Linked DNA regions of Azoarcus olearius. The main gene of each other region encodes a partner of the protein of the gene in region 2 in a complex. Links are inferred from orthologs where the notes say so. Each region holds a gene or a part of one and is shown on either strand. Other genes may lie near its edges.

Region 1 (15,582 bases), 4.3 Mb from region 2 along the record:
TCGGCGAAGAAAAGGCAGTGCACGGCCCTGGCCTGCCGGAGTGGGGCAATCCCTTGCGGCTGCGGCGGGCGCTGGAGCGCGGCGTACGTGTCATCGCGGCCCACTGCGGCAGCCTGGGCAGCGACGTCGACACCGACCGGGCAAGCCGCCCGCGCGTCCCGACCTTCGACCTCTTCGCGCGGTTGATGGACGACGAAGCCCATGCCAGCCGCCTGCTCGGCGACGTGTCCGCGATCACGCTGATCAACCGCGACCCCGAAGTCATCCGTACCATCGTCGAACGGCGCGAGTGGCACGAGCGCCTGCTGTTCGGCAGCGACTACCCGCTGCCGGGCATCGTCCCGCTGATTCCGCTGGCCAAGCTGGTGCGCGAACGACTGCTCGACGCCGGAGCCGTACCTGCGCTGGACGCCTTGCGCCACCACAACCCCATCCTGTTCGACTTCGCCCTGAAGCGGCAGCTGGCCTCGCGCGGCAGGCGGCTTCCGGCGAGCGTCTTCGAAACCCGTCGTCATTTCGACCGGAGCGTGGCATGAGCCAGCAATTCGAACTGATGAAGCAGCGCCGCTTCCTGCCCTTCTTCCTGACCCAGTTCCTCGGCGCGTTCAACGACAACGTCTACAAGAACGCGCTGGTGGTGCTGCTGACCTTCCAGGCGGCGCGCTACACCACGCTCGCGCCGGGCGTGCTGGTCAATCTGTGCGCCGGCCTGTTCATCCTGCCGTTCTTCCTGTTCTCGGCCACGGCCGGTCAGATTGCCGACAAATACGAGAAGAGCCGCCTGATCCGCTTCACCAAGCTGCTCGAAATCGGCGTGATGTTGCTCGGCTGCGTCGCCTTCGCGGCGGAGTCGCTCGTCCTGATGCTGGCCACGCTGTTCCTGATGGGTGCGCAGTCGACGCTGTTCGGTCCGGTCAAGTACGCCATCCTGCCGCAGCACCTGCAGGAAAACGAGCTGGTCGGCGGCAATGCGCTGGTCGAATCGGGCACCTTCGTCGCCATCCTCATCGGCACCCTCGCGGGGGGTGTGATGGTCAGCATGCCGGACGGCACCCTGTGGGTCTCCGCCGCGATCGTCACGCTCGCGCTTGCGGGTTACCTCAGCAGCCGCGGCATTCCCACCGCACCCGCCGCGGCGCCCGAGTTGCGGATCAACTGGAATCCGGTCACCGAAACCTGGCGCAACCTCGCGTTCACCCGCGGCAACCGCAGCGTGTTCCTGGCAGTGCTCGGCATCTCCTGGTTCTGGTTCTATGGCGCGGTGTTCCTGTCACAGTTCCCGGCCTACGCCAAGGACGTGCTCGGCGGCGACGAACACGCCGTCGTGCTGCTGCTGGCGGTGTTCTCGGTCGGTATCGGCATCGGCTCGCTGCTGTGCGAACGCCTGTCCACCGGCCACATCGAGATCGGCCTGGTGCCGTTCGGCTCGCTTGGGCTGTCGCTGTTCGCACTCGACCTGTGGTGGGCCAGCCCCGCCGCCGTGGTGCCGGGCACGCCCGCCGCCCCGCTATCGGCCCTGCTCGCGCAGCCGGCCAACTGGCGCGTCGTCGCCGACCTCGTCGCGATCGGCATCTTCGGCGGTTTCTACATCGTGCCGCTGTACGCACTGATCCAGAGCCGCAGCGAGCCGGGCCACCGTTCGCGCATCATTGCCGGCAACAACATCCTCAACGCGGCCTTCATGGTGGTCGCTGCCGGCATGGGCGCCGCGCTGCTGGCGGCAGGACTGGACGTCACCGCGCTGTTCCTCGTCACCGCGCTGCTCAACGCCGTGGTGGCTATCTACATCTACACCCTGGTACCGGAATTCCTGCTGCGCTTCCTCGTGTGGCTGCTGGTGCACAGCGTCTATCGCCTGCAGGTGCGCGGCGTTCAGCACATTCCGGAGCAGGGTGCCGCGGTATTGGTGTGCAACCACGTCAGCTTCGTCGATGCGCTGGTGATCATGGCCGCCAGCCGGCGGCCGATCCGCTTCGTGATGCACCACCAGATCTTCCGTTTGCCGCTGCTGCGCTTCGTATTCCGCGAGGGGCGGGCGATTCCGATCGCATCGGCAAAGGAAGACCCGGCGATGATGGAACGCGCCTTCGACGAGATCGCGCGCGCGCTCGAGGCTGGTGAGTTGATCGCGATCTTCCCTGAAGGCCATATCACCGAAGACGGCGATATCTCCCCCTTCCGTCCCGGCATCCGCCGCATCCTCGAACGCAACCCGGTGCCGGTGGTGCCGCTGGCGCTGCGCGGTCTGTGGGGCAGCTTCTTCTCGCGCAAGGACGGCCGGCCGATGTCGCGGCCGCTGCGGCGGGGGCTGTTCAGCCGCATCGAACTGGTCGCCGGCGAACCGCTCGCCGCGGCGGCCGCCAGCCCGGAAGCGCTGCAGGGCCGGGTGGCCGAGCTGCGGGCCGACTGGCGCTGAACGAAGCTCGCGGAGGCGTCCATGGCGATGGTGATCTGGATCGCGGCCGGCGCCCTCGTCGGTCTGATTGGCGGCCCAGCCGGGATTCTGGCCGGTGCCGTGCTTGGGGGCTTGGTCGCACAGCTGCGCAAGGACGGGCAGCAGACGGCCTCGCGGCATGATCGGCGCATCGCCGCACTCGAACGTGAAGTGGCGACCCTTTCGCGCCGCGTTGCCGCCATCACTGCGCCGCCGGCCTCCGCAGGCGCCGCACCCGCCGGGCCGGTGGAAGAACCCGCCCCGCTCCATCTCGACCTCGACCTTCCGCCGCTGCAGACCGCGTCCGCCGACGTGGCGGCACCCGCTGGCAGCCCACCGGCGGACGACGCCCTCGTCCCCACCAAAGCCGGCCCGGCCCTACCCCCAAGGTCGCCGTCTGTCGCCCCGCTCGACGCGGACGCGCCGGATCTCGACGCCCTGTATTTGCGCTGCCGCGACTGGCTGCTCGGCGGCAACACGCTGGTGCGGGTCGGCATCCTGGTGCTGTTCTTCGGGCTGGCCTTCCTCGCCCGCTACGCGGTGGAACACGCCTTGCTGCCGCCTGCGCTGCGGCTGGCCGGCATCGGCGGCGGCGGGCTGGCGCTCGCCGCGCTCGGCTGGCGGCTGCGCCGCCGCCGCCCCGGCTATGCGCTGACCCTGCAGGGCGGCGGCGTGGCGGTGCTCTACCTGACGGTGTTCGCCGCCTTCCGCCTGTATGCGCTGCTGCCCGCCAGCGCCGCCTTCGCGCTGATGCTGCTGATCGTCGCCGCCGCGGCCTGGTTCGCGGTGCGCCAGGGCGCGCCGGCGCTGGCGGTGATCGGCACCGCCGGCGGCTTTGCCGCCCCCATCCTCGCCTCCACCGGCGGCGGCACCCACGTCGAACTGTTCACCTATTACGCGCTGCTCAACACCGGCGTGCTTGCGCTGGCGTGGTGGCGGGCGTGGCGCTCGCTCAACCTCACCGGCTTCCTGTTCACCTTCGCGATCGGCCTCGCCTGGGGCGCCGCCGACTATCACCCCTGGCATTTCGCCACCACCGAACCCTTCCTGGTCCTGTTCTTCCTGATGTACGTCGCCGCCGCGGTGGCCTATGCCTGGAAGCGCGCACCGGCGCTCGGCGACCCCGTGGATGGCACGCTGGTGTTCGGCGTGCCGGTGGTCGGCTTCGGCCTGCAGGCTGCGCTGGTGCACGGCATGCCCGATGCGCTCGCCTGGAGCGCTGCCGCGGTTGGCGTCTTCTATCTGGTGCTCGCCGCCGCGCTGCACCGCCTGCGCAAGCCGGCGCTCGAACTGCTGGTGGCGAGCTTCACCGCGCTCGGCATCGCCTTCCTGACGCTGGCGATTCCGCTCGCGTTCGACGGCCGCTGGAGCGCCGCGGCGTGGGCACTGGAAGGCGCGGCGCTGTGGTGGGTGGGGCTGCGTCAGCAGCGTCGGCTCGCCGCCGCCTGCGGCCTGCTGCTGCAGGCGGGCGCCGGACTGCTGTTCGCCGCCGACCTTGCCCAGCACCCCGGGCTGCGCGATCTTGCCGTGCTCAACAGCGCCTTCCTCGGTACCACGATGATCGCTGGAGCCGGCTTCGTCAGCGCCTGGCTGGCGGCACGCGAGACCCGCTGGCCCGCATGGCTGCAGGCCGTGGGCCATGCGCTGCTCGCCTGGGCCTGGCTGTGGTGGCTCGGCGGCGGCTGGGCGGAGATCGACGCCCAGGTATTCACCGGCACCCGGCCGGCGGCGCATCTGCTGCTGTTCGCCGCCAGCGGCGCCGTCGCGGTGGGGCTGGCGGCACGCCTGCGCTGGGCGGATCTGCAATCGGCAGTGGCCTTGCCCGCGGCGGGCATGCTGCTCGCCATCGCCCAGGTGATGAACTACGGCGTGCCGCCGTCCGGCCACGGCGGCTGGCTGGCGTGGCCCGCCGCGCTCGCGCTGCATGCGTTCGCGCTGTATCGCGCCGACGCGCATCCGGCACGCGGTCTGCTGGGCTGGACGCACGCCGCCGGCGTATGGCTGTTGGCGCTGGCCGCAGCGCAAGAGGTCGGCCAGCGCGTCGCCACGCTGGGCTGGGGCAATGGCTGGGAGACCGCGGCCTTCGCACTGCCGCCGGTGCTGGTGCTCGCACTGCTGACGCGCATGGCGAGTGGCGCACGCTGGCCGTTCGCCACCTGGCGCCCGGCCTATCTGGTTGCGGGCGCTGTCCCGCTGGCGATCGGGCTGGTGCTGTGGTCGCTGGTAGTCCTGCCGCTGGCCGATGGCAGCACGCGGCCCTACGGCTATGTGCCGTTGGCGAACCCGCTGGATCTCACCGTGATCGCGGCGCTGGGGACGATCGCCGGGTGGTTGCGGCGCGCGCGCCCGCAACTCGAGGCGCGATTCGGCCCGCTGCAGCCGCTACAGGCCGGCCTCGCGCTGGTTGCCTTCATCGCCGCCAATGGCTCGCTGCTGCGCGCGGTGCATCACGCCACCGGGCTGCCGTGGGAACTGCCGCGACTGCTCGCCGCCGACACCACCCAGACCGCGCTGTCGCTGATGTGGGCCGTGCTCGGCCTCGGCCTGATGCTGCTCGCCAACCGCCGCGCCAGCCGCCCGACCTGGCTGGCCGGCGCGGCGCTGATGGCGGCGGTGGTGGCCAAGCTCTTCCTGGTGGACATGGCGGCGAGCGGTACGCTCACCCGCATCGTGTCCTTCATCGGCGCCGGGCTGCTGTTGCTGGTGGTGGGCTATTTTTCGCCGCTGCCGCCGAAGCAGACGGTGCCTGCGGAACGCGCCCCCGAGTGAAGCGGAGGGCTCGCCGCACGACGGCACGCGGTTTCAGCGCAGCCCCGCTGAGGACGCGGTAAGCCCGATCGTCGGGCATGCCTGCCCGCCGGGCTCTTTCTCAGCGCAGGCGGCCGAGCAGGCCGTCGAGCTGGTCGAGGCTGCCGAAGCGGATGGTGACCTCACCAGCGCCCTTCTTGTTGGCCTTGATCTTCACGGTGGCGCCGATGGCGTCGGCGATTTCCTCTTCGAGGCGCACCAGATCGCGGTCGGGCGCCGCCGCCGCCTTCTTCTGGCGCGGGTTCAGCGTGTGCTGCACCAGACGCTCGGTCTCGCGCACCGACAGCTGACGCGCCGCCACGACATTGGCGAGCTGGATCTGGCTGGCGCCGTCGAGCGGCAGCAGCGCGCGCGCGTGGCCCATGTCGATGTCGCCCGCCATCAGCAGTTCCTGCACCGGCTTGGCGAGGTTGAGCAGGCGCAGCAGGTTGCTCGCCGCCGGCCGCGAACGGCCGACCGCATCGGCGGCCTGCTGGTGGGTCATCGCGAATTCGTCGATCAGGCGCTGGATGCCGCCGGCTTCTTCAAGCGGGTTGAGGTCCTCGCGCTGGATGTTCTCGATCAGCGACATCGCCAGCGCGGCTTCGTCGGGGATCTCGCGTACCAGGCAGGGCAGTTCGGCCAGGCCGGCGATCTGCGAGGCGCGCCAGCGCCGTTCGCCGGCGATGATCTCGTAGCGCGGCGCCCCGTTGAGCTGGGGCAGCGGCCGCACCAGCACGGGCTGCATCACGCCCTGCGCCTTGATCGACGCCGCCAGCTCTTCCAGCGAGCCGGGGTCCATGCGGGTGCGCGGCTGGTACTTGCCGGGCTGCAGCGCCGCGGTGGCGAGCGTCTGCAGCTCGCCCTTCTCGGCTTCGTCGTCGCGGTTGGCGGCCAGCAGGGCATCGAGGCCGCGGCCGAGGCCTTTGAGTTTGGGTGGTGTCATTTCAGTCGCCGGGCTGTTCGCCCCGTATCAATGTTTGAGCCTGTTCCAGGCTTGCGCGCAGACCAGGCAGGTCACGGACGATGGTTTGCCAGACCCGCGCCGGCTCTATCGAGGCGTAACCGTGGATCAGGCGGTTACGGTGATCGATGACGACGCGCCACGGCACCTCGGCATAGCGCGCCCGCAACTCCGTCGAAAGCTGGCTGGCCGCTTCGCCCAGGATCTCGAAACTGCGCTCGATCGCGCGTTGCGTCCGCAGATCGGCCATGAACGCCGCCTCACCCACCTGCGCGAACGATTCGATTTCCGCCAACGCAGCGAGCATGTCACCGACCAGCAGCAAGGCGTCCCGCTCGCGGGTCACAGTGTGCGGGCCTCGGCCAGCACCCGCACGCGCAGCGCCGGATGCAGTTCATCCTCGATCACCAGGTCCACCCGGTGGGCCAGCATGTCGTCGAGTTCCTGATTGAGCCGTACCACCTCGAACGAGGAGATGTCGCGCGGCAGATCCACCAGCAGATCGATATCGCTGTCCGCCCCTTCCTCACCCCGCGCCACCGAGCCGAACACGCGCGGATTGGACGCACGGTGGCGGGCGAGGCAGGCCAGCACTTCCTCGCGGCGGGCGATCAGCTGTTCGAACAATCGGCCCATGGTCGCGTCCTAGAAAGCCTTGGCGCGTTCGATCATTTCGCCGGCGAAGGCCATGTAGGCCTGCGCGCCCTTGGCGGCCTTGTCGAACACCACGCCGGGCATGCCGTGGCTGGGCGCTTCGGCCAGGCGCACGTTGCGCGGCACGATGGCGGAGAACACCTTGTCGCCGAAGTGGCCTTCGAGCTGGGCGGAGACCTGCTGCTGCAATGTGACCCGCGGGTCGAACATTACCCGCAGCAGGCCGATGATCTTGAGGTCGCGGTTGAGGTTGGCGTGCACCTTCTTGATGGTGTTCACCAGGTCGGACAGGCCTTCCAGCGCGTAGTACTCGCACTGCATCGGGATGATGACGCCGTGGGCGGCGCACAGGCCGTTCAGCGTCAGCATCGACAGCGAGGGCGGGCAGTCGATCAGCACGAAGTCGTAGTCGGCGTCGAACTGCTGCAGCGCCTCGCGCAGGCGGTTTTCGCGGTTTTCGAGGCTGACCAGCTCGACCTCGGCGCCGGCGAGGTCACGGTTGGCCGGCAGCACGTCGTAACCGCCGGTGGGCGACGTCACCCGCGCCTCGGCCAGCCCGGTGAGGCCGACCAGCAGGTGATACACCGACTGTTCCAGGCTGCGCTTGTCCACCCCGCTGCCCATGGTGGCGTTGCCCTGCGGGTCGAGATCGACCAGCAGGGTGCGCTGGCCGCACTGGTGCAGCGCGGCGGCGAGGTTGACGCAGGTGGTGGTCTTGCCCACCCCGCCTTTCTGGTTGGCGACACAGAAGATACGGGCCATGGTCCGGTTATGCAGTTAGCCTGGGGAAGGCCCGCGCGCGGCAGGCTTCCCGGAGTTTAGTCGATTGCGGCGGCGGTCCGCCGGCGCCGGCGACAGGCTGCGCCGCCATGATGACGGCGATGCGTACGGCCTCAGCCACGCGCGATCACCAGCAGGTGGCGTTCGGCGTCGAGGCCGGGCACCGCCAGCGGATGGGTGGCACGCACGGTCCAGCCGGCGGGCAGCGCGGCGACCTCGTCGTCCGGGCGCACGCCCTTCATCGCGTACAGCGCGCCGCCGTCGCCGACGAGGTGGCCGGACAGCTCGACGAAATCCTTCAGGCTGGAGAAGGCGCGCGAGATCACGCCGTCGCAGGGCTGCTCCGGCTTCAGGTTCTCGACCCGCGCATTGAGCGGCTGGAAGTTGCCGAGGCCAAGTTCAATTTTCGCCTGCTGCTGGAAGGTCGCCTTCTTGTTCACCGTCTCGACCGAGATCACGCTCAGCTCCGGGCGCACGATGGCCAGCGGAATCCCCGGCAGGCCGCCACCGGAGCCGATGTCGGCCAGCCGCGTCACCGCGGACAGATACGGCAGCACCGCGAGCGAATCGAGCAGGTGATGGGTGATGACCTCCTGCGGCGCACGGATCGCGGTGAGGTTGTAGACCTTGTTCCACTTCAGCAGCAGCTCGCCGAAGGCGATCAGCCGCGCCTGGGTCGCGGCGGGGATGTCGAGGCCGAGCGCGGCGATGCCGTCGGCCAGCTGGCCGGCGTAAGGCGTCAATACACTCATGCGGACCTGCGCTCGCTGCGCGCCGCCAGGTCGCGGCGCTTCAACCACACCAGCAGCAGCGAGATCGCCGCCGGGGTGATGCCCTGGATGCGGCCGGCCTGGCCGATGGTTTCCGGCTTGTGCAGGTTGAGCTTCTGCTGCACTTCCTTGGACAGGCCGCGCACCTCGGCGTAATCGAGGTCGGCCGGCAGGCGGGTGGATTCGGCCTGCAGCTGCTTGGCCACTTCATCCTGCTGGCGGTCGATGTAGCCCTGGTACTTGGCGGCGATCTCCAGCTGCTCGACCACCTGCGGATCGGTCTCGGGCTGCTCGGGGGCGCCGGGCAGGCTCATCAGGCTGGCGTAGGTGGTCTCGGGCCGGCGCAGCAGCTCGAAGTAGCGCGCCTCGCGCTCCAGCGTCTTGCCGAGCACGCGCTCCTGGTCCGCCACCGGAATCAGCTCCGGCCGAGCCAGACTGGTCTTTAGCCGCGCGGTCTCGCGCTCGATCGCCTCGCGCTTGGCGCAGAACGCCGCCCAGCGCACGTCATCCACCAGGCCCAGCTCGCGGCCCTTCTCGGTGAGGCGCAGGTCGGCGTTGTCCTCGCGCAGCTGCAGGCGGTATTCGGCGCGCGACGTGAACATGCGGTAGGGCTCGGACACGCCGCGGGTGATGAGGTCGTCCACCAGCACGCCGAGATAGGCCTCGTCGCGGCGCGGACACCACGCCTCGCGACCCTGCACCTGCAGCGCGGCGTTGGCGCCGGCGAGCAGGCCCTGCGCGGCGGCTTCCTCGTAGCCGGTGGTGCCGTTGATCTGGCCGGCGAAGAAGAGCCCGCCGATCGACTTGGTTTCGAGCGAGGACTTGAGGTTGCGCGGATCGAAGTAGTCGTACTCGATGGCGTAGCCCGGACGCAGGATGTGGGCGTTCTCCAGGCCGCGGATGCTGCGCACGATCTCCAGCTGCACGTCGAAGGGCAGCGAGGTGGAAATGCCGTTGGGGTAGATCTCGTGCGTCGTCAGGCCTTCCGGCTCGAGGAAGATGTTGTGGCTGTCCTTGTCGGCGAAGCGGTGGATCTTGTCCTCGATCGACGGGCAGTAGCGCGGCCCGACGCCTTCGATCACGCCGGAATACATCGGCGAGCGGTCGAGGTTGGCGCGGATGACGTCGTGGGTGCGGGTATTGGTGTGCGTCATCCAGCACGGCAGCTGGGCCGGGTGCTGGGCGGCCGAGCCGAGGAAGCTGAACACCGGCACCGGATCGTCGCCCGGCTGCACCGTCATCACCGAAAAGTCGATGCTGCGCGCGTCCAGCCGCGGCGGCGTGCCGGTCTTGAGCCGGCCCTGCGGCAGCGCGAGTTCCTTCAGGCGCTGGCCGAGCGAGATCGCCGGCGGGTCGCCGGCGCGGCCGGCGGAGTAGTGTTCGAGGCCGACGTGGATCAGGCCGTTGAGGAAGGTGCCGGCGGTCAGCACCACCGCCGGCGCCTCGAAGCGCAGGCCGATCTGGGTGACCACGCCGGTGACGCGGTCGCCGGCCACGGTGAGGTCGTCCACCGCCTGCTGGAACAGCCACAGGTTGGGCTGGTTCTCCAGCCGCTTGCGGATCGCCGCCTTGTACAGCACACGGTCGGCCTGGGCGCGGGTGGCGCGCACCGCCGGCCCCTTGGAGGCGTTGAGGATGCGGAACTGGATGCCGCCCTCGTCGGTGGCCGCCGCCATCGCGCCGCCGAGCGCGTCGACTTCCTTCACCAGGTGGCCCTTGCCGATGCCGCCGATCGACGGGTTGCAGCTCATCTGCCCGAGGGTTTCGATGTTGTGGCTGAGCAGCAGGGTGCGGCAGCCCATGCGCGCGGCGGCGAGGGCGGCCTCGGTGCCGGCATGACCGCCGCCAACCACGATGACATCGAAACGGGTGGGATAGAGCATGGGACGCTCCGCGCTGCGAAACCTGGGGAAAGGCCGCGGATTCTACGCCGTTGCAGCGCAAAATCCTAGCGGGAAACAACCCTGTTTCACGAAATTCCGACGGCGAAACATGGGCTTATCTCGCCCAAAACCGCGCCGCCGGGGCGCTGTCCAACTTGCGTCGCCACCACGGACAGCGCCGCCATGACCGCCCCCACCTTCCTCGCCGCCCACGCCGCCGCACCCCAGTGGCGACGTGCCCTCGATGTGTGCCTTGCCCGTCTCGAGCACGGCGCCCGCAACGCCGGCCGCCCCTTGGGCGACTACACGCTGGGCTGGTGCTATTTCACCGATGCCTACACCGCAGCGGCCGAGCCGCTGCTCGCCGAGTTGCAGCGCCGGGTGCCCGGCGCGAGCTGGGTCGGCACCGCGGGTAGCGGCGTCGCCGCCAGCGGCGTCGAGTACATCGACCAGCCGGCGCTGGTGCTGATGCTGGCCCCGCTGCCGCGCAGCGCGTTCCGCGTCTTCTCCGGGCGCCAGCCCCTGCACCCCGAGCGCGACGGTTTTCCTGCCCACGCGGCGCTGGTGCACGCCGACGGCAACACGCCCGACCTGCAGGAGCTGCTGCCCGAACTCGCCGCGCGCACCGCCAGCGGCTACCTGTTCGGCGGCCTCTCGTCGGCCAGCCGCCACCTGCAACTCGCCGACGCGGTACTCAGCGGCGGGCTCTCGGGGGTCGCGTTCAGCGACGAAGTCGGCCTCATCTCGCGTGTCACCCAGGGCTGCCAGCCGATCGGCCCGCTGCGCACCGCCACCCGGGTGGACGACAACGTGCTGCTGACGCTGGATGGCCTGCCGGCGCTGGCCTGCGTGCTGCAGGACCTCGGTCTCGCCAACGACATCCCGGTGGCCGAGATGGCCGACGCGCTGTCCGGCACGCTGGTCGGTCTGCGCGCCCCGGGCGAGGCGCAACCCGGCGCACCCGGCCGCTTCGGCGCCGACACCGTGGTGCGCCATATCGTCGGCGTCGATCCGCGCGCCCGCGTGCTGGTGGTGGCCGACGAAGTCGCGGCGGGCAGCCGGCTCGCGTTCTGCCATCGCAATCCGGACGCGGCCATGGCCGACCTGCACCGCATCGCGGGCGAAATCCGCGACGAGCTGGCGACCCGCGGACAGCGCGCCGCGGGCGCGGTCTACGCCAGCTGCATCGGCCGCGGCGGGCCGCACTTCGGCCGTCCCAACGCCGAGCTGGCGGCGATCCGCGAGGTGCTCGGCGACATGCCGCTGGCCGGTTTCTTCGCCGGCGGCGAGATCGCGCGCGACCGCCTGTACGGCTACACCGGGGTGCTCACGGTGTTCACGATGCCCGAGTAGTCGCCTCCGCCGGCCCGCATTCGAGCGCCAGCGGCGTCTGCGCACGGCAGGCGAAGCGGTGCTCGGCCTCGTCGTAGTCCCAGCGTTCGACCACGCAAGCGGAGGCGCCGGCGCCGTGACGGATCAGGTTGAAGGAGTTGCCGGCCTCGTGGCGGATGCGGTGCGACAGCGCGGTGCCGGCCTGCACCACCCACAGCGGTCGCGGCGCGCCGTCCGGCCCGGGCAGCGCGAGCGGTTGCACGTAGGGCAGGTGGATATGACCGCCGAGCAGCAGGTCGGCCCCCGCTGCCGCCCAGCGCCGCAGCGCCCGCTCGCGGCCGCGCAGCAGATCAGACGCGTCCTGCGGCCGGACCACCGCCGCCGGCTGATGGGTGACGATGACGCGCAGCTGACCGGGGCGGGCGGCTTCGAGCCGGCGCGCCACGCGTTCGACCTGGTCCGCACGCACCACCCCGTCGGTGTGGCGCCAGCGGCTGACCGTATTCACCAGCTGCAGCTGCAGGCTGTCGTCCTCATGGCAGGCTTCGAGCTGCGGCCCGAACACGCGCCGGAAGCCGGCGAAAGGGCGCAGCAGCCGGCGTTGCAGCGCATACAGCGGGATGTCGTGGTTGCCCGGCAGCACCAGCACCGGCGCCCCGTTCAGGCCGGCGCGCAGGCGCTCGATGAAGGCGCGCGCGGCGTCGAACTGGTGGCGGCGCGCGCGCTGGGTGATGTCACCGGAGATCACCGCGACATCGATGGTCTGGCGCGCGACGCAATGCAACAGCGCCTCCACCACCGGCGCCCGTTCGGTGCCGAAGTGCGGATCGGACAGATGGAGCAGGGCCGCCACGGGCGTTCCGCCCTTACGGCGCCGGTGGCGGGCACAGCAGCTGCAGGCGCGCCGGCGCCACGCGGAACTGCAGCGGCAGCCGCATCCACAGCACTTCGCCATCGGTCGCCACCTTCACGCGCGGCGGCCGGCGCCCGCCACCGGCGCTGACGAAGAGCGCCGCGCACGGAAAGCTGAACACGTTGTCGGCGTCGCCCAGCCGTCCGAGCGTGCCACGCAGCGCCAGCGCCAGCATGCCCAGCGGGCTCACCGGCCGCAGTCCGATCACCGCGAGCGCGCCGGCGTCCACGCACGCCGCTTCGGCCATGCCGATCTGCTCCAGCTGCAGGCGGTTGTTGCCGACGAACAGTGTGGGCGTCTCGACCCGCCCGGTGGCGTCGTCGCAGCGCAGCCACAGGCGCAGCACACGGTGGTTGCGCAACAGGGTGTACAGCGCGGACACGAAGGCCACCGCACGGCTGCGGCCGAACTGGCGCTTCGCCGTCTCGCGCTCTTCCAGCAGTTGCGGATACATGCCCACGCTGGCATTGACGAGGAAGATGCGGCCGTTGACCTCGCCGACCTGCACCGGCCGCAGCTCGCCCTCCACCAGCACGCGCGCGGCGGCTTCGAGATCCTCGGGAATGTGGTGGGTGCGGCCGAAGTAGTTGAAGGTGCCCATCGGCAGCACGCCGAAGCGGCAACCGGCCTCGAGCACCGCGTGCGCCACTGCGTTGATGGTGCCGTCACCGCCCGCCGCAACTACCGCGCCGCCGCTGGCCGCGGCCCGCAGCGCGCAGTCGGCCGCGATGCCACCGAGTTGCGCCGGGTCCTCCACCGCGATGAACTCGTGGGCCCGCCCCGCCGCATCCAGCACCGCGGCGATGCGGCGCCGCGCGTCGTCGGCATCCTGCGCACCCGACCCCGGGTTGAGCACGATCAGCAGGGGCCCGTCGATCGCGCCCTCCGCGACGGATTGCACGCTGTCGGCCGGCAACGCTGGCTTAGCATCAGCATTCATCTTCGGTCGCACCGCAGGATGAAACTGCGACTCTACGGCGGACGCCAGCGGGCGTCCACGCCACCCGCGCCGCCGGCGCGGGTTAGAATTACACCTATTGTTATAGTGGTTATTCCCGCACCGGCCTTCCGGCGCGCGGTATCGGAGTGGAACAAGCCTTGAAATCGCGCATCCTCGCGGCGGTCGCCGTGCTGCTGGTAGCCGGCATCGCGGCCGCGGTGGCGATATGGCCTTCGGCCGGGCCGGCGCGTGCCGGGCAGGTCCAGCCCATCCGCGTCGGCGTGCTGCATTCCCTGTCCGGCACCATGGCGATCAGCGAGCGCAGCGTCGCGGCCGCCACCCGGCTCGCGATCGACCACATCAACGCGGCCGGCGGGGTGCTCGGCCGCCCGCTCGAAGCGGTGGTGCGCGACGGCGCCTCCGACTGGAGCACCTTCGCGCGCGAGGCCGACGCGCTGATCGCCCGCGAGAAGGTCGAGGTCGTCTTCGGCTGCTGGACCTCCGCCTCGCGCAAGACCGTGAAGCCGGTGTTCGAGCGCCACGACCACCTGCTGTTCTACCCGGTGCAGTACGAGGGGCTGGAGAGTTCGCCCAACATCGTCTACACCGGCGCCGCGCCCAACCAGCAGATCATTCCGGCGGTGAAGTGGGCGCTCGACAATATCGGCCGGCGCTTCTTCCTGGTCGGCTCCGACTACGTCTTTCCGCATTCGGCCAACGCGATCATGAAGGACCAGATCCGCTCGCTGCGCGGCGAGGTGGTGGGCGAACACTACGTGCTGCTGGGCAGCAGCGCGGTGGAGGCGGCGGTGGAGGCGATCGCCGCGACCCGCCCGGACGTGATCCTCAACACCCTCAACGGCGACAGCAACGTCGCCTTCTTCAAGGCGCTGCGGGCGTACGGCATCACCCCGCAGGTGATCCCGACGATCTCGTTCAGCATCGCCGAGGCCGAGCTGCAGGCGATGGGCAGTGCCGACTTCGCCGGCGACTACGCGGCGTGGAACTACTTCCAGAGCCTGCCGGGCGAGGCCAATGCCGACTTCGTCGCCGCCTACAAGGCCCGCTACGGCGAGCAGGAGGTCGTGACCGACCCGATGGAGGCGGCCTGGATCGGCGTGCACCTGTGGGCGCGCGCGGTGGAATCGGCCGGCAGCGCCGACCCGCGTGCGGTGCGGCTGGCGCTGCAGGGCAAGTCGATGGCGGCGCCGGAAGGCGCGGTCAGCATCGACCCGCACAGCCAGCACCTGTGGAAATCGGTCCGCATCGGCCGCATCCTGCCCGGCGGCCAGTTCGAGGTGGTGTGGAGCACGCCCAAACCGGTGCGCCCGCTGCCCTACCCGGGTTACCGGCCGCCGCATGAATGGGACGCCTTCCTGCGCCGCCTCAACGAGCGCTGGAACGGCCACTGGGCCAATCCGGGCGCCACGCCCTCCACCGTGGAAGCGCGCTCGTGAGCCGGCTGAAGTCGATCGGCGCGGAGCTGGGCCTGCTCTTCCTGGTCGTGGCGCTGGCCCCTATCGTCACCGCCTACTACGTCGCCAACGACATCTTCGGCGAGGCCATCCGCCAGGAAAAACGCGAGGCCCTGACCGCGATCGCCGACGCCGCGCACGGTCGCATCGAGTCCTACGTGCGCACGCTGATCTCCGACACCACCACGCTGGCGAAATCGCCCAAGGTCGGCGAACTGCTCAGTGCGCTCGAGCATCTGCCCGGCCCCTCGCCGGCCACCGCCGAATTCCTGCGCGCCTACCGCGAGGAAAAGGGCTACTACGACGTGATGCTGGTCGACCACCTCGGCAACATCCGGCTGTCGCTGTCGCAGCCCGAAGTGGTCGGGCAGAGCATCCAGGGCGAACTGCTGCGCGGCAGCGCGCTCGCGCGCACCATCGACACCGCCAATACCTTGCTGCAGACCGAGGTCTCCAACTTCGCGCATTTCCCGCCCAGCAAGGGCCACGCCGCCTTCCTCGCGGCGCCGGTGTTCGCCGGCGGCGTCATCATCGGCAACGCGGTGCTGCAGATCGACAACCGCGAGCTGGACGGCATCATCAACCGCTTCGGCGGGCTGGGCGAAAGCGGCGAGGTGCTGGTGGGCACCATCGAGAACGCGCAGTTGCTG
Region 2 (10,815 bases):
CCAGGGCGTTGAAAGCGGGGAAATAGGCCCGCGCGTTGGCGCCGCGCATCACAGGAAAGTGAATCCGACCTGGAACAGCTTTTCCACCTTGCGCACCAGGTTCTTGTGGGTACAGAACACGATCACGTGGTCTTCGCGTTCCACCAGGGTGTCGTGGTGCGGAATGATCACTACGCGGCGCAACAGCTTGCCGTCGGCGCGCTTTTCCTCGCGCACGATGGCGCCGATGGTGGCGCCCTTCGGCAGGGCGATTTCCTCGATCCGACGGCCGACCACCTTCGAATCCTTGGGCGAGCCGTGGGCGATGATCTCCAGCGCTTCGGCCGCACCGCGGCGCAGGCTGTGCACCGCCACCACGTCGCCCCGGCGCACATGGGCAAGCAGCGAACCGATGGAGGTGTGGGCCGGCGAAATGGCGATGTCGATCGGCCCGCCCTGCACCAGGTCCACGTAGCTCTTGCGGTTGATCAGCGCCAGCGTGCGGCGCGCGCCCATGCGTTTGGCGAGCGAGGCCGACATGATGTTGTCTTCCTCGTCGTTGGTCAGCGCGACGAACAGGTCCATCTCGTCGATGCCTTCGTTCTCGAGCAGCTTCTCGTCGGTGGTGTCGCCGCTCAGCACCAGCGCGTTGCTCAACTGGGTCGCCAGCGTTTCGGCCCGGCGCTTGTCCACTTCGAGGAGCTTGACGTGGTAGTCGCGCTCGATGCTGCGCGCGAGACGCAGGCCGATGTTGCCGCCGCCCGCGATCATGACCCGCCGCATCGGCCTGTCGGTGCGCCGCAGTTCGCGCATCACCTGGCGGATATGCACGCTCGCCGCGAGGCAGAACACCTCGTCCCCCGGCACGATCACGGTGTCGCCTTCCGGGATGATCGGCTCGCCGTTGCGGTAGATGGCGGCGATCCGGACCTCGACATTGGGCAGGTGGAAGCGCAGCGCCTTCAGCGGGTGGCCGACCAACGGGCCGCCTTCGAAGGCGCGCACACCGATCAGGCTGACGACGCCGTCGGCAAACTCCAGCACCTGTAGCGCCTCCGGAAAGGCGATCAGGCGCTTGATGTAGTCGGTGACGATCTGCTCCGGACAGATGGAAAAGTCCACCGCGAAGTTTTCGTCATTGAGGAGTTCCGGGTGATCGACGTAATCGGTCGAGCGCAACCGGGCGATGCGCGTCGGCAGATTGAACAGCGCTTTCGCGACCCGGCAGGCGCACAGATTGGTCTGGTCGGACTGGGTGACCGCGATCAGCAGGTCGGCGTCGTCGGCGCCGGCGTCGCGCAGTACCGAGGGTGAGGCGGCGTTGCCGCACACGGTGCGGATTTCGAGCCGTTCACGCAGGCTGGCGAGCTGGTCGGCGTTGGTGTCGACCAGAGTGATGTCGTTGGCTTCGGAGACGAGATTTTCCGCCACCGAAGCGCCGACCTGCCCGGCGCCGAGGATGATGATCTTCACGCGCGACCACCCCGCTTGAAATTTGGGACCGCGATTCTACGCTGCGCGGGTAGGCCGGCGATACCGTGCCGGCACCGTGGCTTCAGGCCTCTTCGTGACGCCTGCCCGCCTGCAGGCCCAATTGCTTGAGTTTGCGATAGAGGTGGGTCCGCTCCAGGCCGGTCTTCTCCGCCAGCCGGGTCATGTTGCCGCTCTCCAGCCGCAGGTGGTACTCGAAGTACATGCGCTCGAAGGCCTCGCGCGCCTCGCGCAGCGGCTGGTCGAGCGAAATGCCGCTGACCGCGGCGTCGGCCGGCGGCTGCAGCAGGCGACGCACGTCGGCGAGCGCGATCTCGTCCTCCAGCGTGCCCAGCGCGAGCGACTTCACCGCGGCCCGCAGCTCGGCATAGCCGCCGGGCCAGGCCTGGGTCCGCAGCTGGTTGAGGGCCGCCGACGAGAAGCGCCGCAACGGCACCTCGCCGCCTTCCACCAGGTGCAGCAGGATCTGGCTCGCGAGTTCCGGCAGGTCGTCCTTGACGTCGGTGATCGAGGGCGGCGCCAGACTGACCTCGAACAGCCGGCTGAGCAGGGATTCGTCCCAGCCGTCGGCAAGTAGCGCGTCCACCCCGCGATCGGTGGCCACGACAATGCGAAGGTCATATCTGTCGAGGCGGTCGATGGCGAACGCGAGGTTCTTCTGCTGGCTGCGCGACAGGCGGGCCAGCTCACCGGCGAACAACACCCCGCCCTGCAGCGCCTGCAGCTGGCCGATATCGACCGGGGCGCTCGCCGCCCCCAGATCCAGCCAGGGCGCGCCCGCGGCCTGCACGCTGCGCGCCACCAGTTCGGCGAGGCTGCCGTGGCCAACGCGCAGCAGCAGCACGCGCGAATTCTCGACGATCTGCTCCACCCGGCGGCGCAGTTCGCGCAGCGGCAGCGAGCGCGAGAAGGCGGCCAGCGTCAGTGGCGTGGGCGTGCCCGCCGCCGGTGGACGCTGCAGTCCGCGCTTGACCGCGGACAGCAGCTTCTGCAGCGCGATCGGCTTCTCGAGGTAGTCGATGGCGCCGATCCGCGTCGCCTCCACCGCGGTGTCGATGGTGCCGTGGCCCGACATCATGACCACCGGCATCGTCAGCTGGCCATTGGCTGACCACTCCTTGAGCAGCGTGATGCCGTCGGTATCCGGCATCCAGATGTCGAGCAGCACCATGTCGGGCCGGCCCGCGTTGCGCGCGGCGCGGGCCGCCGCGGCGTTTTCGGCCAGCTTCACATCGTGGCCCTCGTCGCGCAGGATCTCGGAGAGGAGTTCGCGGATGCCGACTTCGTCGTCGACGATCAGAATATTTGCCATTGTTCAGACTTCACTGCCGGGGGTCGCGAAACGCAGGCGGATACGGACTTCCGCGCCGCCGCTGTCGCGGTTGGCGACGCGCACGTCGCCACCGTGTTCATCGATGATTTTCTTCACCATCGCGAGGCCCAGACCGGTGCCGCGCGTCTTGGTGGTGAAATAGGGTTCAAAGGCCCGCGCCAGGACCTCGGGCGGAAAACCCGGGCCGTTGTCGCGGAACAGTAGCAGCGCGCGCTCGCCGTCGCGCCGCGTGACGACGTTGATCGTGCCCTGCTCCTGGCCACCGAGCGCATCCTGGGCATTCTGCAGCATGTTGTGGATGACCTGGCGGATCTGCGACGCGTCGCCGAGCACCGGCGGCAGATCGGCGGACTGCTCGAAGCGGATCAGCACCGCCGCACTTTCGTACAGGGTCAGCACTTCCCGGATCAAGGCATTGAGATCCAGCGTGGTCAGCACCGGCGCCGGCAGCCGGGCATAGTCGCGGAAAGCGTTGACCAGGTTCTTCATGGATTCGACCTGGTTGACGATGGTCCGCGTGGAGCGTTCGAGCATCTCGCGTCCGTCGCCATCGAGCTGATCGGCGAGCTTGAAGGCGAGGCGCTCGGCCGACAGCTGGATCGGCGTCAGCGGATTCTTGATCTCGTGCGCGAGCCGCCGCGCCACCTCGGCCCACGCGGCGTCGCGCTGCGCGGCGATCAGGCGGGTGATGTCGTCGAACACCACCACCAGCCCGCCCCCGGTGGCCTGCGGAAGGCGCGAGCCGTGGATCAGCAGCGTCAGCGGCGAACTGTCCTTGACCGGCAGTTCGATCTGCTCGTGCCAGTCGCCTTCGTGCGCCGCGAACCCTTCCAGCAGTGCATCGCGAAAGTGGGTGTGGCGCGGCCACGCGGCGAGCGCGATATCTTCGAAGCCGAGCAGATCGTCACCGAGGATGGTCATCGCGCCGTGATTGGCAGCACGCAAGGTGCCGTCGGGCGCGAACGCGAGCACGCCAGTGGACAGGTTGGCCAGCACGCTTTCCAGGTAGGCGCGGGCGGACTCCACCGCGGCGCGGTTGCGGTCCGCCGCGGCGCGGGCGTCTTCGAGCTGGCGCGTCATTTGGTTGAAGGACTGGGTCAGCACCCCCAGTTCGTCGCGGGCGGGCAGGGCCTGGCGGGGGCTGTAGTCGCCCTGCGCCACCGCCTGGGTGCCCTCGGCGAGGATCAGCAAGGGCGCCGCCAGCCGGCGTGCCAGCACGAAGGCCACCGCCACTGCCGTCAGCAGCGCAAGCAGCAGGGTCAGCGTCAGCGTCAGCGTGTAGATGCGGTTCAGGCCGGTGCGCGCGAGCGTGAGTTCCTGGTAGTCGCGATAGGCCTCCTGCACCGCTTCGGCGTGACGCGAGAAGGTTTCGGGTACGCCCTGGGTGAGTTGCAGGAGATTCGGTTCGGCGGCGAGCGAGCGGCTTGCGATCGGGACGATCACGCGGATCAGCAGCTGGCCGTCCGGATGGCTGTCCACCAGATGCAGGCTGCGGCTTTGGCGGGCCTGGCGCAGCTGCGCCACGCTGGGCAGCTCCGGAATCCAGTCGCCCACGCCGTCCGAGGCGGTGGCCACCATCTGCCCCGCCGGCGACAGCACGGTGGCGCTCGCCACCCCGGCGGTTTCGCGCAGACGGTTGAGCCGCGCGGGGGTCACCGTGCCCTCGACCTCCAGATCGAGCGCCATGTCCTGGGCTTTCGCATCCACCTGCCCCACGAGGTAGTCGAGCGCGTTCTGTCCGAGCGCGATGCCGCCTTCCAGCGCCGAATCCACCCGGACGTCGAACCAGGATTCGATGCTGCGCACGACGAACTGCAGCGACACCGCGTAGATCACGACACCGGGCACCAGGGCCATCAACGCGAACATCAGCATCAGCCGGTACTTCATGCGCGAACCGAACTGGCGCGCCTTGTACTCGCGCCAGAGGTCCCGCAGCTGCACCGCCACCAGCCCCGCAAGCGCCACCGCGACCGCGCCGTTGATGGCGAGCAGGTAGGGGTAGCTGCCCGCCAGCAGACCGGTGTTGGAACTGGCCGTGGTCAGCAGGAACAGCGAGATGCCGGCAATCGCGGCAATGACGATCAGGGCAATGCGTTTCATCGCGAGGCCGCCGCTCCCGGCAGGAAGGTCCACCGTTGCCAGTCGGTACCGAGATTCCAGTCGCGGCTACCGATGGCGGTGACCTGGAAGGGTTTGGGCAGCTGGGCGGTATCGAGCCTGAAGCGCAGCGACACCTCGTGCGATACGCCGGGGCGCAAGTCCTCATTGCCGGCGATCTGCCAGTTGCGGATACGCTGCATCGTCCGCAGCGCCGCCTCGAGGTTGTCGAAGTTCTGGTGCAGGCTGCCGATCGAAAGGCGGTAGCTGCGGGTGATCGCCTGATACGACAGACGGTAGTTGAGGCTGCGGTTCACCACGACGTCGTTCAACCAGTACCAGCGCGGCCGTTCGACAATGACCTCGGTGACGAAGTACAGCGCCACCCCATGCATGATGGCGTCGACCAGACGGGGGTTGAGATCGACCCGGATGTCCGCATTCAATACGTAGCCGCCCGCATCGCCGGCGACGATTTCGGCCTGCTCCACCTCGACGTCGTCGGCCTGTGCGCTCGCCGCAAGCAAGGCCAGCAGCACGGTCGCGCACGCGACGCGCAGGCGCTCAGGCAGCTTTGCGAAGAAGCGCGTAGAAGAAGCCATCATGGTCGGCATCGGGAAGCAGGCATAGATGGGGCTGGCCGTCGATCGACACGGAAAGCGCATCGGCGTGGCGGGCGAGAAACGCGGCGACCTGGCCCGCATTCTCCTCCTCGAACACCGAGCAGGTGGCATAAAGCATTGTGCCACCCGGGCGCAGCGTGCGCCAAAGCGCATCCAGGATTTCCGCCTGCTGAGCGGCGAACCCCGCAATGTCCTCGTCCCGGCGCAGCCATTTGATGTCGGGATGACGCCGCACCACGCCAGAGGCGGAGCAAGGTACGTCGGCCAGGATGCGATCGAACGGTGTGCCGTCCCACCAGCTATCGACGGCGCGGCAGTCGCCCACCTTCACGCTGGCCTCAAGGCCCAGGCGCTGGAGGTTGGCGCCGATACGGGCCGCGCGTTCGGGGGCGAGTTCGAGCGCAAGCAACTGGACATCGGCGCGCTCGAGCAGATGGGCGGCCTTGCCGCCCGGGGCCGCACACGCATCGAGAACACGATCGCCGTCGTGGAGATCGAGCAGTCGGGCGGCATACTGCGCGCCGGCGTCCTGTACCGAAACGCGCCCCTCGGCAAAGCCTGGCAACCGGGCGACTGCGCACGGCACGTCGAGCAGCACGCCGTCTTCGTCGCAGGGGCGGGCGCCGATCCCGGCCGACGCCAGTTCCGCGAGCACGTCGTCGCGCCGGGCTTTGCGGCGATTCACCCGCAGCGCCATCGGCGGCGGCAAGTTGCCCGCAGCCGCCACTGCCGGCCAAGCGTCGGGCCACTGGCGCCGCAGGCGGGCGATCCACCACGCGGGATGGCGCATGCGGGCGACCTCGCTCGCCGAACGCCAAGCGGCGACCTCTTCGTGCTGACGCAGGCTGTTGCGCAACACGCCGTTTACCATGCCCTTCAAGCCGGGCATTGCGGCAGCCGCGGCGCTTACCGCCTGGTCGACGACGGTGTGAGCCTGTTCCGGCCGTTGCTCCAGGCGATGGAGCGCAACCAGCAACAGCGCGTGGATATAAGCGGGCGGCGGCGATTTCAGCAGGCGGTCGAGCACGACATCACCGCGCCCGTACTCGCGCAGCGTGGACCACGCGAGATCGCGCACCGCCCCGCGGGTGGCGTCCGGCCAGGCGGGATGATCGGCGAGGCGCGCTTCGAACGCAGCGGTGAGGTTGCCGCCTTCGAGCACCGTGCCCACGAGGTCCGCCGCGTGATGCAGCGCATAGGCCAGGCTGTCGGGCGGGAGCATCGCGCCCGCGCGGTCGGTTCGGGGCGAGGAGGGGCGCGGGGCCGGGCTGCGGCGCTGCGTTGACGCGGGGGGTCGGGATGAAGAGAGTCTTTTCACGTTGGCCCGTCGAACTGCGGGTTGGAAAGCGCGGCACGAAGCGCCGTCTGCAGATCAGTCGGCAGCGCGAACTGTGCGCGATGGAGATTGCCATTGTAGTGGCGCACTGCCAGACCCCGCGCGCGGACGCGCCGCTCGATCTCGACGGGGTCAAGCCCGGAAGGATCGAGCGCGTCGGACGCGCTCGCGAAGGCCCAGGCGCCGCCATACACCGGCACGTCGGCGAGATAGGGGCGCACGCAGGCAAAGGACTGCGCGAGCCGGGCCACCAACGCGACCACCTGCGAGCGGTGGTAGTGGGGGGATCCCAGCTGAACCACGATCGCGCCGCCGGGGCGGAGACAGGCCTTGCACGCGGCAAAGAAGGACGCTTCGTGCAAGGCGGCGGCCGTGCCGTCTGGATCGGTCAGGTCGAACACGATGAGGTCGTAGCGCACACCGGCGACTGATTCGGCGTTCGCCAGCACATGCGCGTGTGCGTCGCCGATGGTCAAACGCACCCGGCCGTTTTCGAAGGCGCCGTCGTGTATCGCCGGCAGATAGCGGCGCGCAAGCTCGACAACCGCGTCGTCGAGTTCGACCACGGTGACCGCCTCGATGCAGGGATGACGAATCAACTCGCGCGCCGAGCCGCCATCACCGCCCCCGAGCACGAGCGCTGTCCGCGGCTCCGGGTGGGCAAGCGCTACGGGGTGGATAAGCGCCTCGTGCCCGTAGCTGGCAACGGCCTCCGCCGCCATCAGACGCCCGTCCAGCAGGTAAACCCGGCCGAAATCGGGCGTGTCCCACACCTCGTAGCTTTGGCGAGAAGAGCGGCCCTTGTCCAGCAGGACGGCGCGCCGCAGGACCATGTCGGTCGCGGCACCCAGCGGCGCAGCGACGGCCGTCTCAGGTTTTGACCCGCTCGGGACCGCGGAACTGATCAGGCAGGAAGGCCGTTTTCGTTTCACGTGAAACACCCAGCGGTCAGGCAAGGAACACGTCGTAGGCGAGCTTGAGTATCAGCACGCTGACGACAGCGAGGAACATCTTGCGGACAAAGCCGGCGCCGTGCTTGAGCGCGAGCCGCGAGCCGGCAATGGCGCCGCACAAGTTGCACGCGGCCATCACTGCGGCGAACGCCCAGAACAACTCGACGTTGCGCGCGAAGAAGGTGATCGCAGCGAGATTGGTGGCGACGTTCACGATCTTGGCAGTCATCGAGGCGCGCAGGAAGTCCATGCCCAGCACCCGGATGAACAGGAAGATCAGAAAGCTGCCCGTCCCTGGACCAAAGAAGCCGTCGTAGAACCCGATGCCACCTCCGATCAGAACGGCAAGCGGAACCACCCGGTGCTCGCGCTCGCGGGCAACCTGCCCCAGTTCCTTCTTGGCAAACGTGTAGGCGGCGACCACGACGAGCAGCACGAGCACCAGCGGGCGCAGCATCGCCGGGGGCAGGTAGGCGACCGCCTTGGCGCCATACCAGGAACCGATCAACGCTGCTGCCGCACCCGGCCCCGCGACGCGCCAGGGGATCACCACCCGCCGGGCGTACTGGACTGCGGCGCTCGTCGTTCCGACGATGCTGGCGAGCTTGTTGGTGCCGAACAGCGTGGCCGGCAGTGCGTTGGGAAAAGCCGCAAACAGCGCGGGAATCTGAATCAGCCCCCCGCCGCCAACGATCGCATCCACAAAGCCGGCAAAGAACGCGGCGGCTCCGAGTGCAATCAGAAGAAAATCCACATCCATGGGAGCTGTCCGGTTTCACGTGAAACAACAGGCCACCCGGTGACGAAACCGGGCGCTGCTTATTTGCCGATACAGAAGCGGGAGAAGATCTCGCCGAGCAGATCGTCGGCGGAAAATTCGCCAGTGATTCCGGCGAGCGCCTCCTGCGCCAGCCGTAACTCTTCAGCAAAGAGTTCCAGGGCCGAGGCGGCGGCTTCCGCGGCGGCGAGATGATCCAACGCCTCACGCAGCGCAAGCAGGTGACGTTCCCGCGCAAGCACGACGTCTTCGCCATGCGCATGCCAACCAGCGGCCCGCAACAGTTCGGTGCGCAGCAGATCCACGCCGTCCCCGCTGCGCGCGGACAGCCTCAAGCGCACCGCGCCGGCCGTCTCGGTCCGCTCCGGCGCGAGGCCGAGCAGGTCGATCTTGTTCACCACGGTGATACGTGCAGCGGCGGAAGGGCAACGGGCGGCAAGTTCAGCCTCCAGTGCATCCTCCTCGGCGCCTTCAGAATCGATCACCCTCAGAACGACATCCGCCCGCTCTACCTCGCGCCAGGTACGCTCGATGCCGATACGCTCGACCACATCGCTGGTCTGCCGCAAACCGGCGGTGTCGATGACGTGGAGCGGAATGCCCTCGATCTGGATCGCCTCGCGCAAGGCGTCGCGGGTGGTCCCGGCAACGTCGGTAACGATCGCGCGATCCTCGCCGGCAAGCTGGTTCAACAGGCTGGACTTGCCGACATTGGGCCTGCCGACCAGCACCACGTTCATGCCGGTACGCAGCAAGGCGCCCTGGCGCGCGCGATCCAGCAGGGCGTCGAGTTGAGTACGGATGGCGGCAAGGCGGGGCAGCGCCCGCCCCTTGTCGAGAAACTCGACCTCTTCCTCCGGGAAGTCGATCGTCGCCTCGACCAGCATGCGCAGGTCGATCAGCGCATCGCGGATACGCAGCACTTCCTCGGAGAACTGACCCGACAGCGAGCGCAGCGCGGACCGCGCCGCGGCGGCGGTAGAGGCCTCGATCAGATCGGCGACCGCTTCGGCCTGGGCCAGATCGAGCTTGCCGTTGAGAAAGGCGCGACGGGTGAATTCGCCCGGCTCCGCCAGTCGCGCACCCAAGGCAAGGCACCGCGCCAGCAGCATCTGCATGACCACCGGCCCGCCATGCCCCTGCAACTCGAGGACGTCTTCTCCGGTAAAGGAAGCCGGCGCCGGAAAGTAGAGCAGGATGCCTTCGTCTATCGTGGCGCCGTCAGCGTCACGAAAGCGCGCCAGCGTCGCAAGACGCGGCTGCGGCTCGCGCCCGCACAACTGCTGCGCGAAACCGGTGAGACCCGCCCCCGAAACGCGAACGACGCCGATGCCTCCGCGGCCCGGCGCCGTTGCGATTGCGGCGATGGCCTCAGGCGGTCTTGGCGCCTTGCTTGCCACCCTCGATCATCCGAGTGATCTGCCACTGCTGGGCGATCGACAGCACGTTGTTCACCACCCAGTACAGCACCAGACCGGACGGGAACCACAGGAACATGAAGGTGAACACGATCGGCATCGCCATCATCACCTTCGCCTGGATCGGATCAGGCGGGGTCGGATTGAGCTTCATCTGCACCAGCATGGAAACACCCATGATGATCGGCAGAATGAAGTAGGGGTCCTTCGCCGAAAGATCCTGGATCCAGCCCAGCCACGGCGCCTGACGCATTTCGACGCTGCCGAGCAGCACCCAGTACAGCGCGATGAACACCGGGATCTGCACGAGGATGGGCAGGCAGCCGCCGAGCGGATTGATCTTCTCGGTGCGATAGAGATTCATCATCTCCTGCTGCATCTTGACCTTGTCGTTGCCGTACAGCTCCTTCATGCGCTGCAGGCGCGGGCCCAGCACGCGCATCTTGGCCATCGACTTGTAGCTGGCCGCCGACAGCGGGAAGAACAGCGCCTTCAGGGCCACCGTGACCAGGATGATTGCCCAGCCCCAGTTGCCGGTGAGCTTGTGCAGGGCCGACAGCGCCCAGAACAGCGGCGCCGCGATCACGGTCAGCCAACCGTAGTCCACCACCAGATCGAGACCCGGCGCGATGTTCTCCAGCTTGTCCTGCTCCTGCGGGCCGACGTAGAGGCGGGCCTGGGCGTTGCCCGTGGCACCCGGTTGCACGTCCGCCACGGACTCGATGGCGCCGGCCGAATAGAGATCGCCGCCTACCTTGCGCGCGAAGTACTCGCGCTCCACGCCCGCTTCCGGCAGCCACGCAC

The links.
Region 1: the proteins of mnmE (region 2) and mnmG are in contact, whole or in part, in a solved structure (PDB 9HIP), measured with the Escherichia coli proteins. The link is inferred for Azoarcus olearius from one-to-one orthologs.

The regions. Positions count from the first base shown.
Region 1 is NZ_CP016210.1:168,782-184,363, reverse strand. Bases 7,821-10,711 are described here. They hold mnmG (tRNA uridine-5-carboxymethylaminomethyl(34) synthesis enzyme MnmG), read right to left. Parts: upstream 10,273-10,711; coding sequence 8,368-10,272; downstream 7,821-8,367. Other genes in these bases: dqs_RS00750 (FIST signal transduction protein), read left to right, coding at 10,456-10,711; rsmG (16S rRNA (guanine(527)-N(7))-methyltransferase RsmG), read right to left, coding at 7,821-8,371. Also shown: dqs_RS00795 (amidohydrolase family protein), read left to right, coding at 1-536; dqs_RS00790 (MFS transporter), read left to right, coding at 533-2,416; dqs_RS00785 (DUF2339 domain-containing protein), read left to right, coding at 2,438-5,203; dqs_RS00780 (ParB/RepB/Spo0J family partition protein), read right to left, coding at 5,304-6,167; dqs_RS00775 (HepT-like ribonuclease domain-containing protein), read right to left, coding at 6,169-6,510; dqs_RS00770 (nucleotidyltransferase family protein), read right to left, coding at 6,528-6,821; dqs_RS00765 (ParA family protein), read right to left, coding at 6,831-7,601; more of rsmG, read right to left, coding at 7,733-7,820; more of dqs_RS00750, read left to right, coding at 10,712-11,625; dqs_RS00745 (metallophosphoesterase family protein), read right to left, coding at 11,609-12,457; dqs_RS00740 (diacylglycerol/lipid kinase family protein), read right to left, coding at 12,471-13,457; urtA (urea ABC transporter substrate-binding protein), read left to right, coding at 13,616-14,914; dqs_RS00730 (ATP-binding protein), read left to right, coding at 14,911-15,582. UniProt on the Escherichia coli protein: NAD-binding protein involved in the addition of a carboxymethylaminomethyl (cmnm) group at the wobble position (U34) of certain tRNAs, forming tRNA-cmnm(5)s(2)U34.
Region 2 is NZ_CP016210.1:4,439,100-4,449,914, forward strand. Bases 7,815-10,813 are described here. They hold mnmE (tRNA uridine-5-carboxymethylaminomethyl(34) synthesis GTPase MnmE), read right to left. Parts: upstream 9,994-10,813; coding sequence 8,635-9,993; downstream 7,815-8,634. Other genes in these bases: speE (polyamine aminopropyltransferase), read right to left, coding at 7,815-7,818; dqs_RS20335 (TSUP family transporter), read right to left, coding at 7,815-8,575; yidC (membrane protein insertase YidC), read right to left, coding at 9,965-10,813. In the rest of the region: dqs_RS20300 (TrkH family potassium uptake protein), read right to left, coding at 1-49; Trk system potassium transporter TrkA, read right to left, coding at 49-1,452; dqs_RS20310 (sigma-54-dependent transcriptional regulator), read right to left, coding at 1,535-2,782; dqs_RS20315 (sensor histidine kinase), read right to left, coding at 2,786-4,906; dqs_RS20320 (DUF4390 domain-containing protein), read right to left, coding at 4,903-5,517; 16S rRNA (cytosine(967)-C(5))-methyltransferase RsmB, read right to left, coding at 5,468-6,748; more of speE, read right to left, coding at 6,841-7,814; more of dqs_RS20335, read right to left, coding at 7,811-7,814; more of yidC, read right to left, coding at 10,814-10,815. UniProt on the Escherichia coli protein: Exhibits a very high intrinsic GTPase hydrolysis rate. Involved in the addition of a carboxymethylaminomethyl (cmnm) group at the wobble position (U34) of certain tRNAs, forming tRNA-cmnm(5)s(2)U34.